Regions from separate parts of the Massilia sp. NBRC 108631 genome, predicted to be linked through region 2. Evidence: predicted binding sites of a transcription regulator. Region 2 holds the regulator's gene; each other region holds the start of a gene.
What was found. Region 2 encodes sigma-54, which starts transcription at its own class of promoters, with help from an activator protein. Its sites were predicted from a motif close to TGGCANGNAANCTGCTTT; they were not measured.
Positions count from the first base shown of each region.

Region 1: AC6H42_RS01915 (circularly permuted type 2 ATP-grasp protein) is a predicted target of sigma-54. The motif match lies at 3,134-3,151, and genes of this name have one in related genera.
Region 3: AC6H42_RS01290 (TorF family putative porin) is a predicted target of sigma-54. The motif match lies at 1,620-1,637, and genes of this name have one in related genera.

Region 1 covers NZ_BAAKJE010000019.1:66,100-71,677, forward strand. The annotation lists gene AC6H42_RS01905 (transglutaminase family protein) at 1-728, opposite strand, end outside; gene AC6H42_RS01910 (alpha-E domain-containing protein) at 749-1,681, opposite strand; gene AC6H42_RS01915 (circularly permuted type 2 ATP-grasp protein) at 1,675-3,102, opposite strand; gene AC6H42_RS01920 (right-handed parallel beta-helix repeat-containing protein) at 3,221-4,717, opposite strand; gene AC6H42_RS01925 (YdcF family protein) at 4,790-5,548, opposite strand.
Region 2 covers NZ_BAAKJE010000245.1:9,703-15,280, reverse strand. The annotation lists gene lptA (lipopolysaccharide transport periplasmic protein LptA) at 1-315, shown strand, start outside; gene lptB (LPS export ABC transporter ATP-binding protein) at 318-1,079, shown strand; gene AC6H42_RS26265 (RNA polymerase factor sigma-54) at 1,087-2,577, shown strand; gene hpf (ribosome hibernation-promoting factor, HPF/YfiA family) at 2,645-3,001, shown strand; gene AC6H42_RS26255 (enoyl-CoA hydratase/isomerase family protein) at 3,095-4,171, shown strand; gene rapZ (RNase adapter RapZ) at 4,218-5,081, opposite strand; gene hprK (HPr(Ser) kinase/phosphatase) at 5,186-5,578, opposite strand, start outside.
Region 3 covers NZ_BAAKJE010000011.1:25,778-31,355, reverse strand. The annotation lists gene AC6H42_RS01300 (YifB family Mg chelatase-like AAA ATPase) at 1-1,120, opposite strand, end outside; gene AC6H42_RS01295 (accessory factor UbiK family protein) at 1,228-1,473, opposite strand; gene AC6H42_RS01290 (TorF family putative porin) at 1,715-2,473, shown strand; gene AC6H42_RS01285 (P-II family nitrogen regulator) at 2,486-2,824, shown strand; gene AC6H42_RS01280 (ammonium transporter) at 2,845-4,398, shown strand; gene gshA (glutamate--cysteine ligase) at 4,547-5,578, shown strand, end outside.

The DNA of each region.
Region 1 (5,578 bases), on a different contig from region 2:
GCCGCGTCATAGTCGCGCCCGATGGCCAGCCGGCAATAGGCATCCGTCATCAGCCGCGCGTGCGTCACGTCGATGCTGACCCAGCCGCTGTAATCGCGGTCTTCCGCCCAGGCATCCACCCAGGCGTGGCTGGCGGCGTGGCTGGTGCCGCCCGGGTCGATGTAGCCGGACACGTAGCGCGCCGGTATGCCTTGCGCGTGGCAGCAGGCCAGGAAGATGTGCGCGTGGTCCTGGCACACGCCGATGCCGAGCTGCAGCGCGGCGCTGGCGGTGGTGGTCACTTCGGTCGCACCGCTTTGATACTTGACCGCACCAAAGATGTGCTCCGCCAGCCGCATCAGATGCCGCGTCTGCGCCGTGCGGTCCGGCAGGCAGGCGGCGGCCAGCTCCAGGATGCCGGGTGTGGCCTGCGTCAGCCGGGTCGGCACCGTGTAGATCAGCGGCGACAGCGTGTCGCCGTTGGCGATGCGGCCCTCGTCCGGCGTGGTGGTCTCCACCAGCCCGTGCGCCACGATGGCCAGGCCCATGTGCTGCGAATTGATTGTCAGCATATGGGACAGGTTGCCATAGGCATCCGTGTAGCCGTGGATCTGGCCCACCGTGTTCAGGTGCCAGTTCAGCACGTGCTGGTGCGCCTCGGCGCGCGGCGTCAGGTGCAACTGCTGGATCGAATAGGCCTGCGGCGCGGTGTAGCTGTAGCTGGTTTCGTGGCGTATGGACAATTGCATTCGGATCTCCTTGAGTCTTCCTAGGCCGCCAGCGGCACCAGGAAATCGCGGCTGATGCGATTGCCCAGTTCGTATATGCGCTGCAGGAACTCGGTCAGCGTGTCGTGCAGCCCGGCCTGCAGGATGTCGTCGATGCGGCCGAACTGCAGCTCGGCGTGGAGCTTGCCGGCCAGCCGCTCGGTGTCGCGCGACAGGTCGTTGCGCACCTGGTGCAGGTTCTGCACCACCTCGTCCATGCAGGCCAGCAGCGAGCGCGGCATGTCGGCGCGCAGCATCAGCAGTTCGGCCACCCGGGCCGGGGTGATGATGTCGCGGTACACCTTGCGGTAGATCTCGAAGCCGGACACGGAACGCAGCAGCGCCGCCCAGTAATAAAAGTCGCCGTCCTCGGCGTCGCGCGCGCCGTGGAACTTCACGTCCAGGATGCGTGCCGTGTTGTCGGCCCGCTCCAGGAAGGTGCCGAGCCGGATGAAGTGCACCGCGTCGTCGCGCAGCATGGTGCCCAGCGTCACCCCGCGCGACAGGTGGGAGCGGTACTTCACCCACTCGAAGAACTGGCTGGGATCGTGTTCCAGCACGCCGTTGTTCAAGCGCTTCTGCAAGTCCAGCCAGGTCTGGTTCTGGATCTCCCACACCTCGGTGGTCAGCGTGCCGCGCACGGCGCGGGCGTTTTCGCGCGCTTCCTTCAGGCAAGCCGCGATGGATGATGGATTGGACGGGTCGCGCACCATGAAATCGATCACGGCGCGGCCTTCCACCGTGTCGTGCTTGCGGTCGTAGGCCTGCTGCAGCTCGGATATGCCCAGCATGGCGCGCCAGCCCCGGGCGGCGTCCTGCTCGGACTGCGGCAGCATGGACGTCTGCACGTTCACGTCCAGCATGCGGGCGGTGTTTTCGGCGCGCTCGGTATAGCGCGCCATCCAGAACAGGTGGTCGGCGGTGCGGCTCAGCATGGGAGGTCCTTTTCCAGTATCCAGGTGTCTTTGGTGCCGCCGCCCTGCGAGGAGTTCACCACCAGCGAGCCTTCCTGCAGGGCCACGCGCGTCAGCCCGCCCGGCACCATGGAGATGGTTTTCCCGGACAGCACGAAGGGCCGCAAGTCGATATGGCGCGGCGCCACGCCGCTTTCCACGAAGGTGGGGCAGTTGGACAGGGCCAGCGTCGGTTGGGCGATATAGCCGTCCGGCTTGGCAATCAGGCGCCGGCGGAAGTCCGCGATCTGCTCGCGGGTGGAGGCCGGGCCGACCAGCATGCCGTAGCCGCCCGCGCCGTGCACTTCCTTCACCACCAGGTCGGGCAGGTGGGCCAGCGTGTACTGCAAGTCCTCCTTCTTCCGGCACTGGTAGGTCGGTACGTTGTTCAGCACCGGTTCTTCGGACAGGTAGAAGCGGATCATGTCCGGCACGTAGGGATAGATCGATTTGTCGTCGGCCACGCCGGTGCCGATCGCGTTGGCCAGCGTGACGCGCCCGGCGCGGTACACCGACAGCAGGCCGGGCACGCCCAGCGAGGAATCGGGCCGGAAGGCCAGCGGATCGAGGAAGTCGTCGTCCAGGCGCCGGTAGATCACGTCCACCCGCTTGGGACCGTGCGTGGTGCGCATGTAGACGGAATTGTCGGCCACAAACAGGTCCTTGCCCTCCACCAGTTCCACGCCCATCTGCTGCGCCAGGAAAGCGTGCTCGAAGTAGGCCGAGTTGTACATGCCGGGCGTCATGACAACAATGGTGGGGTCGTCCGCGCCCATGGGCGCCACCGAGCGCAGGTTGTCCAGCAGCAGGTCGGGATAATGGTCCACCGGCGCGATCTTGTTGCGGGCAAACAGTTCCGGGAACAGCCGCATCATCATCTTGCGGTCTTCCAGCATGTAGGAGACGCCGGATGGGACCCGCAGGTTATCCTCCAGCACGTAGAATTCGCCCTGGCCGGCGCGCACGATGTCCACCCCGGCGATGTGGGCGTAGATATCGGAGGCCACCGCGATGCCTTGCATCTCCGGACGGTACTGGGCGTTGCGGTAGATCTGCTCGGCGGGAATGATACCGGCCTTGATGATGTTCTGGCCGTGGTAGATGTCGTGGATGAACATGTTCAGCGCCTTGACGCGCTGTACCAGTCCGGTTTGCAGCTGGCGCCATTCGCCGGCCGGGATGATGCGCGGCACGATGTCGAAGGGGATCAGCCGCTCGGTGCCGGCGTCGTCGCCGTAGACGGCGAAGGTGATGCCGACGCGGCGGAACATCAGGTCCGCTTCGGCGCGCTTGCGCTCGATGGTTTCAGGCGCTTGTTGGGCCAGCCAGCGGCAGAATTCGCGGTAATGTTCCCGCACTTCCGATCCGCCGTCCGCATGCATTTCATTAAAGAAGGTAGGCATCTGCTTGTTCCGTGGCTGCGATACGCTTGTAGTATCAAGAAGCGTGCCAGCATTGCAACGAACAGATGCACCGGTTTAGTGCGGTTCCGGCTGCGCGCCGGCTTGTAGCTCGTGGTGCCTACCGCTTCAGGCAGGCGGCAAAGTCTTCCACCGCACCGTAAGCGGGCTGCGCCGGCCGGGCGGCGCCGCATAGGTCGGTCGCCGGCAGCGCCGAGCCCGGCTCCTGCGCCGACGCCGAAGCGCTGCGGCGCGGCACGTCGCCGGCCCAGCCCAGGTCCAGCGCCAGCGCATCCCGGAACAGCGCCCGTTGCGGATGGGAACCGACAAACAGCCGGTTCAGGCTGGTGTCCAGGTTGTCGCCCGCGTGCAGGATGCCGCCACGGTCCGCGCGCAGTCGGCCGTCGATGATATTGCCTTCCACCTGCACACTGCTTTCCGGGAATCGCGCCACGATGCCGGCCGTGTCGATCAGCGTGTTGTGCAGCACCTTGCTGGTGGCGGCGCGGTTCAGATAGATGCCTTCGTCCGAACATGCAGCAACCACGTTGGACTGGATGACACCGCCGTCCTGCTCGGTGACGCAGCGCTGGTCGCGGCAGTAGGGCGTACCGGTGCCGCCGCCGCCCAGGGACAAGCCGACCCGCTGGCCCGGGTGGCCGCGCAGCTTGTGCTCGCACAGCACCACGTTGCGTTCGAACAGGTTGCCCGCGCCCGCGCCCTTGGCATAGGCGCCGTAGCTGACGCCGTCGCCGCCGGCCTTGATGAAGTCCGAAATCAGGTTGCCACGGATGATCCAGTTGCTGGCCGCCACCAGGTCGACCGGCGTGACCGGCTGGCCGGTCTGGCGCACCGCACGGTTGGTGAGCGTGTTGAATTCGATAAGCCCGTTGTCCGGCGCGCTGCCGCCCTGCGCGTTGATCTTGAAGTGCGAGTTGAAGTCGCTGATGGTGTTGTTGCGCGCCACGAAGCCGCTGGCGCGGCCCGCTACGTGGAAGGCGTGTTCGCACGCGGCGGCTTCGGCGCAGGCGCCGCGTATGGACAGGTTCTCGAAAGTCCAGTGCGGCCCCGTGACAAGGAAGCCTTCGGTCAGCTTGAATTCGATGGTGACGGTGCCGGGCCGCTCGGCGCGCACGGTGATGGGCCGTTCTTTGCTGCCGGCGGCGCTGGCGGCGACAAAGGGCCCGCTGCCCAAGCTGTACGCGCCGGGCTGCAGCGTGATCACGTCGCCGGCCCGCGCGCCCGCCAGGGCCTGCAGCAGCGCCGCCGGGGTGGCGACCGGTACGCGCTTGCCTGGCGCCGCGTCCGCGGCCTGGCCCGCGCGCAGGCCAGGCTGGGCGCCGACGTTCCAGGCGGGCAGGGCGGGCGCCCCGGCGGCGCCGCCATCCAGCGCGGCCAGCGTGGCGGACAGTTTGCGGCCGGCGCCCTCGATGATGCTGTTGTGTCCGGCGGTGCGGTGCTCCAGGTAGGGCGCAACCTGGCGCGGCGCCATGCCGACCTGGTTGACAACGTACAAGGCGGCAGCGGCTCCGCCGCCAAGGCAGATCAGGCCGATGATGGCCAGCGGGAGAAGCTTGCGTGAAGCTGTGCGGGGCAGTGCGGTCTTGGTGCGGGACATGGGATTCCGTTGAGAGAGGCGGTGGTGGGGAACGGTGCGGATGCGTTTGCGCCGGCCTGGATTGCGCGCAGCCTATTCCATGAGCCGGTACCAGGCCAGGCCTATCCACTCATAGGCGGCGTAGTAGGAAGAGGCCAGCGCGTCCGCGCGTGGCAGGAAGGAGGAGGCCGACACCGGCCCCCATGCGCGGAACATGGTGGGAGCGGCCACCACCTGCAGGCCGGCGCGCTCGAACGTTCGGCGTGCACGGGGCATGTGCATGGCGTCGGTCACCAGCAGCACGGTCCGCACGCCGGCCGGTTTGAGCAGGCGGGCGGAGAATGCGGCGTTCTCCGCGGTGGTAGCGGAGGCGGCCTCCACCCAGCGCACCTCGGTGCGGAAGTCTTCGCGCAGCGCGCGCGCCATGGACTCGGCCTTGGGCGGAATGCCGCGCGCGGGGTCGGCATTGCCCCCGCTGACCAGCAGCGGCAGCCCGGTCTGGTGCTGCAGGCGCGCACCGTAGCGCAGGCGTGCCAGTGCGATGCTGTCCGGACTGTTGCCGCCGTATTCCGGCGCGTGCTCCATATTTCCCGCCGCTAGCACGACGATGGCTTGCGCCAGCGGTTGGCCGGGCGCCAGCGGCGCGCTCATGGTCTCCAGCGGACGCACCAGCAGGCGGGCGCCGGCGTCGGTGCTCAGGACTACCAGCGCGGCCAGGCCGCCGCCTGCCAGCGCCGTGCCGAAGCGCGGCCAACGGTGCCGCAGCAGCCACCCGGCCAGCATCGCAAGGAACAGGCACATCGGCGGCAGCAGGACCACGTGGGCCAGTTGGGAGAGGGCGGAGGCAAACATCTTGGCATTGGAGCAATTGCGCCGCCGAAT
Region 2 (5,578 bases):
CGCCAGAAACGCGACGGCGAAGGCGACCAGTGGATGGAAGGCGAAGCCGAACGCATCGAGTACGACGGCAAGAACGAACTGGTGAAGCTGTTCTCGCGCGCCAAGGTGCGCCGCCTGGAAGGCAGCAAGCCGAGCGACGAGGTGGCCGGCGAATTCATTTCCTACGACAGCCGTCGCGAGCAGTTCAGCGTGCGCAACACCGTCAGCGGCGAAGGCAAGACCGGCGGCGGGCGCGGCACCATGGTGATCCAGCCGTCCACGCCCAAGCCAGCCGCCCCGGCCGTGCCGGCGCAGCAGCCGCCGGCGGGGAAATAACGATGGCTGAAGCAATCCCAAGCTGCACCAGCACCCTGGTGGTGCGCGGCCTGCAGAAAAGCTACGGCAAGCGCCAGGTGGTGCACGACGTGTCGCTGCAGGTGGAATGCGGCGAAGTGGTGGGCCTGCTGGGCCCGAACGGCGCCGGCAAGACCACCTCCTTCTACATGATCGTCGGCCTGGTGCCGTCGGACGCGGGCAGCATCGATATCGCCGGCGTGGACGTGTCGAGCATGCCGATCCACCAGCGCGCCACGCTCGGCTTGTCCTACCTGCCGCAGGAAGCGTCGGTGTTCCGCAAGCTGACGGTGGAGGACAACATCCGCGCCGTGCTGGAGATCCAGCGCGTAAACGGCAAGGCACTGAGCAAGGCCGAGATCGACGAGCGCCTGGACCGCCTGCTGGCCGACCTGCAAATCGAGAAACTGCGCGAGAACCAGGCGCTGTCGCTGTCGGGCGGCGAGCGCAGGCGCGTGGAAATCGCGCGCGCGCTGGCCACCAACCCGCGCTTCGTGCTGCTCGACGAACCGTTTGCCGGCGTCGATCCGATCGCCGTGATCGAGATCCAGCGCATCGTGCGCTTCCTCAAGGAGCGCGGCATCGGCGTGCTGATCACCGACCACAACGTGCGCGAGACGCTGGGCATCTGCGACCGCGCCTACATCATCAACCAGGGCAGCGTGCTGGCGTCCGGCCGTCCGGACGATATCATCGCCGACGAATCGGTGCGGCGCGTCTACCTCGGCGAACACTTCCGCATGTAAGCCCGCCATGAAACAGTCACTGCAACTCCGCACCTCTCAGCACCTGGCGCTGACGCCGCAACTGCAGCAGTCGATTCGACTGCTGCAGCTGTCCACGCTGGAGCTGCACCAGGAACTGGAGCAGTTGCTCGGCGAGAACCCCTTGCTGGAACGGCTGGACGACCCGCTGGACCGCTCGCTGCGGCTGCTGGGCGACGGCGCCATCAACCCGACCCAGTCCACCGGCGCGGACGCCTCGCCGGCCGAAGTGGGCGCACCGGCGCAGGACAGCGCACCGGCCGGCGAGGGCGATCCCTTCGAGGGCGCCAGCGGCGACGGCGACAGCGCCAGCGGCGCCGAGGCCGATACCGACTGGAGCGACGCCGGCCGCAGCAAGGCGCCGGACGACGAGGACTCGCGCCCGCAGCTCGAAGCGAGCCACTGCACCCTGCGCGAGCACCTGATGGAGCAGATGCGCGTGACCGTGCAGCAGCCGCGCGACCGCGTGCTGATGGAACTGATCATCGATGCGCTGGACGAAAACGGCTACCTCGAAGAGCCGCTGGAGGAAATCCATGCGCGCCTGCCGGAAGAGGCGGACGTGGAGCTCGAGGAACTGCAGACGGCGCTCACGCTGCTGCAAAGTTTCGACCCTATCGGCGTGGGCGCGCGCAGCGCGTCCGAGTGCCTGGCGCTGCAGATCAAGCGCATGCCCGGGGTGCCGCTGGTGACGCGCCGCATGGCCATCTGCATCGTGGAAAAGCACCTGGCCTGGTTCGCGCAGCGCGAATTCAACAAGCTGAAAAAAGCCCTCGACTGCGACGACGAAGACCTGCGCGAAGCGCAGGCGGTGATCCGCCAGTGCAATCCGCATCCGGGCGCCGAGTTCGCCTCCGACGTATCCGACTACGTGGTGCCGGACGTGATCGTGAAGAAGGCGCGCAACGGCTGGCAGGTCACGTTGAACAACGACGTGATGCCGCGCCTGCGCGTGAACGCGCTGTACGCCAACATGCTCAAGCAGGGCAAGGGCGAGTCGGCCATGGGCGCGCAGCTGCAGGAAGCCAAGTGGCTGATCAAGAATATGCGCCAGCGTTTCGACACCATTTTGCGCGTGGCGCAGGCGATAGTAGAAAGACAAAAGAACTTTTTCAGCCATGGCGCCGTTGCCATGAGACCCCTTGTGTTGCGTGAAATTGCTGATACACTGGGACTACACGAGAGCACTATTTCTCGCGTAACAACTCAGAAATACATGCTGACTCCGCATGGGATGTTTGAGTTGAAATATTTCTTTGGCAGTCACGTCGCCACCGAAGCAGGAGGAGAAGCATCCTCGACGGCGATACGGGCGCTGATTGTGCAATTGACAGGAGCTGAAGACCCGAAAAATCCTTTATCCGACAGTAAGATTGCGGACATGCTGGGTGAACAGGGCATGGTAATTGCGCGACGGACTGTTGCCAAATATCGCGAAGCCTTGAAAATCCCTCCGGTAAGTCTGCGTAAAGCTTTGTAGTTTTACTTGGGTTCCCCTGCGCGCCAAAAACACCAAAGCGTACGAACCCTTATCTTTAGGAGTGTGTATGAATCTCACCATCAGTGGACATCATCTCGAAGTGACCCCCGCCATCCGTGAATACGTGCAGAACAAGCTGGAACGGGTCAAGCGCCATTTCGATCAAGTTATTGATATTGCTGTCATCCTGACTGTAGATAACCTCACCGAGAAAGACAAAAGGCAGAAGGCCGAGATCAACCTGCGAATGTCCGGCAAGACTGTGTACGTGGAAAGCCTGTCGCAAGACCTGTATGCTGCCATCGATACGCTGATCGACAAACTGGACCGCCAAGTGATGAAGTACAAAGCCAAGGTGCAGGAGCATGGCCACGACGCCATCAAGCACCTCCCGGACACGTACGAACCTGCCCCGACCGCATAACGGGTCACCGGCACTCCCAACAAAGGGCGCATCTGGCGCCCTTTTTTGCGGCCGCGCTAAAATGGGGCTCTAACAATTCCAGAGACATCCAGCATGAGCGAGCACGTCCTTACCCAGGTTGCCAACGGCACCGGCTTCATCACCCTCGACCGCCCCAAGGCGCTCAATTCCCTGTCCCTCGATATGGTGCGCAGCCTGACCGCCGTGCTGCTGGACTGGCGCGGCGACAGCAGCGTCGCCGCCGTGGTGATCCGCAGCAGCAGCGCAAAGGCCCTGTGCGCCGGCGGCGACATCCGCTTCTTCCACGAGGTGGGCAACGCCACGCCGCAGGGCGGCAGCGCGCTGCTGGAGGACTTCTTCACCGAGGAGTACGCGCTCAACCACCTGATCCACTATTACCCTAAACCGTATATCGCGTTAATGGACGGCGTGGTGATGGGCGGCGGCATGGGCATTGCGCAGGGCGGTCCGGGCTGCCGCGTGCGCATCGTCACGGACCGCACGAAGATGGCCATGCCGGAAGTGAATATCGGCCTGTTCCCGGACGTGGGCGGCAGCCATTTCCTGTCGCGCGCGCCGGGCAGCCTGGGGCGCTACCTGGGCCTGACCGGGCTGACCGTGGGCGCGGCCGACGCGCTGTACGTGGGCCTGGCGGACCATTATGTGCCGGCCGATGCCTGGGACGCGCTGCGCGACCTGCTGGAGGCGGTGCCGGGCGCCGAACTGCCGCAAGCAATCGATGCTTTCGCGGCGCCGTTCCATGCCGGCGCCGGCGTGCTGGAAGCTGAGCGTGCCACCATCGAGCGGCACTTCGCGGCCGGCAGCGTGGCGGCCATCATGGCTTCGCTGGCGGCCGACGATGGCGTGTTCGCGCAGGCGGCGCTCAAAGCCATGCAAAGCCGTTCGCCGCTGATGATGTGCGTGACGCTGGAACTATTGAACCGCGGCGCGGCGCTGGACGTGGCGGACTGCCTGCGCATGGAGCGCAACCTGGTGCGGCGCAATTTCGAACATGGCGAAGTGCTGGAAGGCGTGCGCGCGCTGGTGATCGACAAGGACAACGCGCCCAAGTGGTCGCCCGCAACGGTGGCGCAAGTAACGCCCGGGATGGTGGCAGGATTCTTCGCACCGCCGTGGCCGGCGCACGCGCATCCGCTGCGCCACCTGTGATGGCACGCGGTCTGCGCAGGGCGGGGTAGCGAAGCGTAACCCGCCGTTACGACTGTTCCCGATGGCGCAAGACAACTTGCTCCGTCGGGTGGAAGTGCCGGGCCAGGCGTTCGGCCATGTACACCGAGCGGTGCTGGCCGCCGGTGCAGCCCACCGCCACCGTCAGGTAGCTGCGGTTGTCGGTCTTGAACGACGGCAGCCATTTGCTGACGAAATCGCGGATGTCCTTGAACATCTCCTCCGCGCTGGGCTGCGCGTCCAGGAAGGCGATCACCGGCGCGTCGCGTCCCGTCATCGGGCGCAGGGCCAGGTCGTAATAGGGATTGGGAATGGCCCGCACGTCGAACACGAAGTCCGCGTCCAGCGGCACCCCCACCTTGAAGGCGAACGATTCGAAGAACAGCGTCAGCGGCGCATTCTCGCTTTGTACCAGGTCCTTGATCCAGGCGCGCAGCTTGTTGGCGCTCAGCTCCGAGGTGTCGATCACGTGGCCGAGCTGCTCGATGGCCGACAGCCGCTCGCGCTCTTCGGAAATGCACTCGATCAGGGTGCGGCGCGCGGCCGGATTCTGGCCCGGCTTCAGCTCGTGCGACAGCGGATGGCTGCGGCGCGTTTCCGAGAAGCGCGCCACCAGCGAATGGGTATTCGCCGTCAGGTACATGATCTTGACGTCGTGGCCCTGCTGGCGCAAGGCCTGCACGGCGTCCGGCAGGTTGACCAGCGACTCGGCGCTGCGCGCGTCGACCGCCACGGCCAGCGCCTGCGTGCCTTCGTCGGTCAGCTGCGACACCAGTTGCGACAGCAAGGCCGGCGGCAAATTGTCCACGCAATAATAGCCCGTGTCCTCAAGGACATTCAGGGCGACGGATTTTCCGGAGCCGGATATACCGGTGATGAGAACGATACGCATAGCTAAAGATAATACATCAAGACTACGCGATAGGTGCGCTGGCGAACAAATCCCCGCGCGAGTGCTGCGCCTGCGGAACGGATGGACCGTGCAAGGTCCAGCTCCTAGTCGCCACTCATGGCTTGCCGTTGCCGCTCCATGAACTCCTGCAGCGTATCGATGCCGCGCAGTTGCAGGATGGTGTTGCGCACGGCCGCTTCCAGCAGCACCGCGATGTTGCGGCCGGCCGCCACCGGGATCACCACCTTGCGGATCGGCAGGCCCAGCACGTCCTCGGTGGGGAACTGGAACGGCAGCCGCTCCACTTCCTCCTCCAGCGCCGAACGCCGCACCAGGTGCACGATCAGCTTCAGGCGCATCTTGCGGCGCACCGCCGTCTCGCCGAAGATGGCCTTGATGTCCAGCAGTCCCAGCCCGCGCACTTCCAGCAGGTTTTGCAGCAGGGCAGGGCAGCGGCCCTCTATCATATTGGGCGCAATGCGCGCGAACTCCACCGC
Region 3 (5,578 bases), on a different contig from region 2:
GGCAGCGGCATTTGCCGCTGGCGTGACCATGGTAGCCGCAGGGGCAGCCGTTCATGGCCGCCAGCAGCTGGAAGCGGGCCGGAAAGTCTGCGCGGTGCGCGGCCCGCGAAATGGTGACCTTGCCGGATTCCATGGGCTCGCGCAGCACTTCCAGCACGCGCCGGTCGAATTCCGGCAGCTCGTCCAGGAATAGCACTCCCTGGTGCGCCATGGAGATTTCGCCCGGATGAGGTACGCTGCCGCCGCCCACCAAGGCGACGCCGGAAGACGTGTGATGCGGCGAACGAAACGGCCGCGCCTTCCAGGCGGCAGCGTTGAACTGCCCGCTGAGCGACTGTACGGCGGCAGCTTCCAGCGCTTCCTCGTCCGTCATGGCGGGCAGCAGGCCGGGGAAGCGCGCGGCGAGCATGCTCTTGCCGGTACCTGGCGGGCCCACCAGCAGGACGCTGTGGCGGCCAGCGGCGGCGACCTCGAGCGCCAGCTTGACCGTGGCCTGTCCTTTCACGTCCGAAAAATCCGGATAGTCCGGCGCCAGCGGGAGCGCTGCGGGCTGGTGGCGCAGCAGCGCTCCCGGAGCGGCTTCATCACTCCTGCAGGCGAAGTGGGCGCACACCTGCGTCAGCGACGTGGCTGGGTAGATCAGCGCGTCCCGCACCAGCGCCGCTTCGTCGGCATTGGCCTGCGGCAGGATGAAGGCGCGCCGGGCTTTGCCGGCGCCATGTGTGGCGCGGTGCATGGCATATGTCATGGCCAGCGCGCCGCGGATCGGCCGCAGTTCGCCGGACAGCGACAGCTCGCCGGCAAATTCATAGTCGCGCAAGGGGGAGGTGGGGATCTGGCCGGAGGCAGCCAGGATGCCAAGGGCAATCGGCAGGTCGAAACGGCCAGATTCCTTGGGCAGGTCGGCGGGCGCCAGGTTGACGGTGATGCGCTGGGCCGGCATCTCGTAACCGGCGTTCTGGATCGCCGCGCGCACCCGGTCACGTGCTTCTTTCACTTCCGTTTCCGGCAGCCCCACCATGGCGAAGGCCGGCAGGCCATTGGCCAGGTGCACTTCAACGCTAACTTCGGGCGCTTCCATGCCCGCCAGTGCGCGGCTTCTCAGAACGGCAAGGCTCATGGCGTCCCTCCTGCGGCAAAGCGCGATTGTCCATCTTAGCGCGCCGGCAGCAGGGCGTTTTGACGCCGCTCAAGCTGGCAGTGCCGGCGTCGGCACTGCCGGCAGGCCTATTTTGGTGCAGCGGCTTTCGCTTCCAGTTCGGCCAGGCGCGCTTCCAGGGCGTCCAGCTTGGCGCGGGTCTTGGCCAGCACCTGCGCCTGGATGTCGAACTCTTCGCGGGTAACCAGGTCCAGTTTGGCGAAACCCTGGGTCATCATCGATTTCACGTTTTTCTCGATGTCCTTGGCCGGCGAATTCTCGATTGCCTGGTTGATCTTGCCTTGCAAGTCGTTGAAGAAGTTATTCATGTCCATGGTATTTCCTAGGTTTTATGCCGGCCCGCACCATTTCGGTGCGATGCCTGCTAATTAAGCATTAATATGGTGCGGGATTGTGGCCGCGCCATGCCGCCATACCGGTAATTGCTGCTAACTATCTTGCAAGTTTGCAAGAAGTCAGCTGGCACGCATTCTGCTAAAGAAGTATTGAACGCTTAGGCTTAGCCTGGATTTTAAACCGCAACCGCTACAAAAGTTCAAACTAAAGGATATCGCCATGAAATACATGACCAAGCACCTGACTCTTGCAGCAGCAATCACACTCGCGATGGCTAGCCTGGGAGCTGGTGTGGCCCGCGCGGAAGACGCGCCAGCGGCGAAACCGGATAACGAAGTGTCGTTCAACGCGGCGCTGACCACCGACTACCGCTATCGCGGCATCTCGCAGACCCGCCTCAAGCCGGCATTGCAGGGCGGCGCCGACTGGGTGCACAATCCGAGCGGTTTCTACGCTGGTACCTGGCTGTCGACCATCAAGTGGATCGACGACGCGGGCGGCGACGCCAAGGTCGAGTGGGATGTATACGGCGGCAAGCGCGGTGATCTGGGCGGCGGTTTCAGCTACGACGTGGGCGGCCTGTACTACTTCTACCCGTCCAACGACCTGCATCCGAGCGCCAATACCTTCGAACTGTACGGCGCAGTCAGCTATGGTCCGGCCACGCTGAAGTATTCGCACTCGACCACCAACCTGTTCGGCTTTGCCGACAGCAAGAACAGCGGCTACTTCGACGCCTCGGTGAACCAGGAAATCCAGGACGGCTACATCCTGAACCTGCACGTGGGCCGCCAGAACGTCAAGAACAACAGCGCCGCCAGCTACACCGACTGGAAAGTGGGCGTAACCAAGGATTACGGCGTGGTCACCGTGTCGCTGGCCGCTGTCAAAGGCACCACCTCGGCTTATACCTCTCCGCAAAATGGCAAGGACCTGGCCAAACTGGGCGCCGTGCTGACCGTTTCCAAAATTTTCTAAGCGAGGCCTCCGATGAAACTGATTACCGCCATTATCAAGCCCTTCAAGCTGGATGAGGTCCGTGAGGCCTTGTCGGCGATTAACGTGCAGGGCATTACCGTGACCGAGGTCAAGGGCTTCGGGCGCCAGAAGGGCCATACCGAACTGTACCGTGGCGCCGAGTACGTGGTCGACTTCCTGCCCAAGACCAAGATCGAAGCGGCGGTGGATGATGCCGTGGTTGAACAGGCCATCGAAGCGATCGAGGGCGCGGCCCGCACCGGCAAGATCGGCGACGGCAAGATTTTTGTCTACAACCTGGAACAGGTTGTCCGCATCCGTACCGGCGAAACCGGCAACGACGCTCTCTAAGTCCAAGGGGAACTTTTAAAATGAAGAAAACCATAACAAAACTGCTGGCCGGGGCCGCTGTCCTGTTTGCCTTTAGCGCGGCCCTGCCGGGCTACGCGCAAGACGCCAAGCCAGCCGAGGCGCCAGCCGCCAGCGCGCCTGCCGCCGCCACCGCCGCTCCTGCCGACGCCGCTGCCGCGCCAGCCGCCGCGCCTGCTGCCGCCACGGCCGCCGCCGCGCCGGCCGAAGCGCCCGCCGCCCCAGCACCGGTGGCGAACAAGGGCGACACCGCCTGGATGTTCGTCGCCACGCTGCTGGTGATCCTGATGACCATTCCGGGCCTGGCCTTGTTCTACGGCGGTCTGGTGCGTTCGAAAAACATGCTGTCGGTCCTGCTGCAGGTGTTCATGGTGTTTGCCCTGGTCATCGTACTGTGGTGCATCTACGGCTACTCGCTGGCGTTCACCGAAGGCGGCGCTTTCTACGGCAAGTTCGACCGCCTGTTCCTGAACGGCATCTGGGATCCGGTCAAGGGCGCCTTCAGCGTCGCGGCCACCTTCAGCAAGGGCGTGGTGATTCCGGAGTTCATCTTCGTGGCCTTCCAGGGCACCTTCGCCGCCATCACTTGCGGCCTGATCGTCGGCGCCTTCGCCGAGCGCGTCAAGTTCAGCGCCGTGCTGGCCTTCATTGTGCTGTGGTTCACCTTCGCCTACCTGCCGGTAGCCCACATGGTCTGGTTCTGGACCGGTCCGGACGCCATCAAGGACGCCGCCACCGCCGCTTCCGAGGGCGCGAAAGCCGGCTTCATCTTCCAGAAAGGCGCGCTGGACTTCGCCGGCGGCACCGTAGTGCACATCAACGCCGCCGTGGCTGGCCTGGTTGGCGCCATCATGATCGGCAAGCGCGTCGGCTACGGCCGTGAATCCATGGCGCCGCATTCGCTGACCATGACCATGATTGGCGCGTCGCTGCTGTGGGTGGGCTGGTTCGGCTTCAACGCCGGCTCGGCACTGGAAGCGGGCGACATCGCCGCGCTGGCCTTCATCAACACCCTGCTGGCAACCGCTTGCGCCACCGTGTCGTGGGTCTTCGGCGAGTGGATCGCCAAGGGCAAGCCATCGATGCTGGGCGCGGCATCGGGCGCAGTGGCCGGCCTGGTGGCCATCACCCCGGCGGCCGGCTTTGTCGGCCCGATGGGGGCACTGGTGATCGGCCTGCTGGCCGGCATCGTCTGCCTGTGGGGCGTGAACGGCCTGAAACGCCTGATCGGCGCCGACGACTCGCTGGACGTGTTCGGCGTGCACGGCGTGGGCGGTATCCTGGGTGCGGTCCTGACCGGCGTGTTCGCTGCGCCGTCGCTGGGCGGCCAGGGCATCTTCGACTACGTGGCCAACAAAGCCTCGGCCGACTACTCGATCAGCGGCCAGGTGATTACCCAGCTGACCGCAGTCGGCATCACCATCGCCTGGTCGGCCATCGTGTCCGTCATCGCCTACAAGCTGGTGGACATCGCCATCGGCCTGCGCGTGCCGGAAGAGGAAGAGCGCGAAGGCCTGGACATCACCAGCCACGGCGAATCGGCTTACCACGCTTAATCGCTGTTTTTTCCGCAAAAATGCTGCAAAAGGCGCCCTTCGGGGCGCCTTTTTGCATTTTACGGCCTTTAAATTGGCGTTTTCGCCCCGATTTGGTGAGCTCGCACGGTAAGATTAGACAGTTTCCCCAGTTGTTAAGGATGTAGCCATGGTTCCCCACCTCGTCACGGCCCTGACCGGACCGCTGCTCGACCTCGAAGAAAAAATCCTGGCCGCCACGCCGGCCATTGAGCGCTGGTTCCGCCTCGAGTGGCAGGAGCATACGCCACCGTTCTATTGCTCGGTGGACCTGCGCAACGCGGGCTACAAGCTGGCCCCGGTCGACACCAACCTGTTCCCGGGCGGCTTCAACCACCTGGCCAGCGAAATGCTGCCGCTGTCGGTGCAGGCCGCCATGGCCGCGATCGACAAGTACTGCCCGGACGCGCGCAACCTGCTGCTGATCCCGGAAGTGCACGACCGCCACCCGACCTACCTGGACAACGTGGCGCGCCTGATGCAGATCTTCCGCCAGACCGGCCTGCACGTGCGCCTGGGCTCGCTGAATCCCGAGATCACCCAGCCGACCCCGTTGGCGCTACCTGACGGCAACATGCTGGTGATCGAGCCGCTGGTGCGCTCGGCCAACGGGCGCCGCCTGGGCCTGAAGGATTTCGACCCCTGCACCATCCTGGTGAACAACGACCTGTCGGCCGGCATCCCGGACATCTTGCAGAACATCCACGAGCAGAGCCTGCTGCCGCCACTGCACGCCGGCTGGGCGCTGCGCCGCAAGAGCAACCATTTCACCGCCTACGACGAGGTGGTCAAGAAGTTCGGCAAGCTGATCGGAGTCGATCCGTGGATGCTCAACCCCTTCCACGCCAAGTGCGGCGAGGTGGATTTCCACAGCGGCGAGGGCCTGGACTGCCTGGCCACCAACGTCGACGCGGTGCTGGCCAAGATCCGCAAGAAATACAAGGAATACGGCATCAAGGACCAGAAGCCGTTCGTCATCATCAAGCCGGACGCGGGCACGTACGGCAAGGGCATCATCTCGATCCGCGACGCGGCGGAGCTGAAGGACCTGTCGGCGGCGCAGCGCGACAAGATGGCCGTCATCAAGGACGGGCGCGTGGTGTCGGACCTGAACATCCAGGAGGGGGTGCCGACCTTCGAGAGCATCAAGGACGCGGTGGCC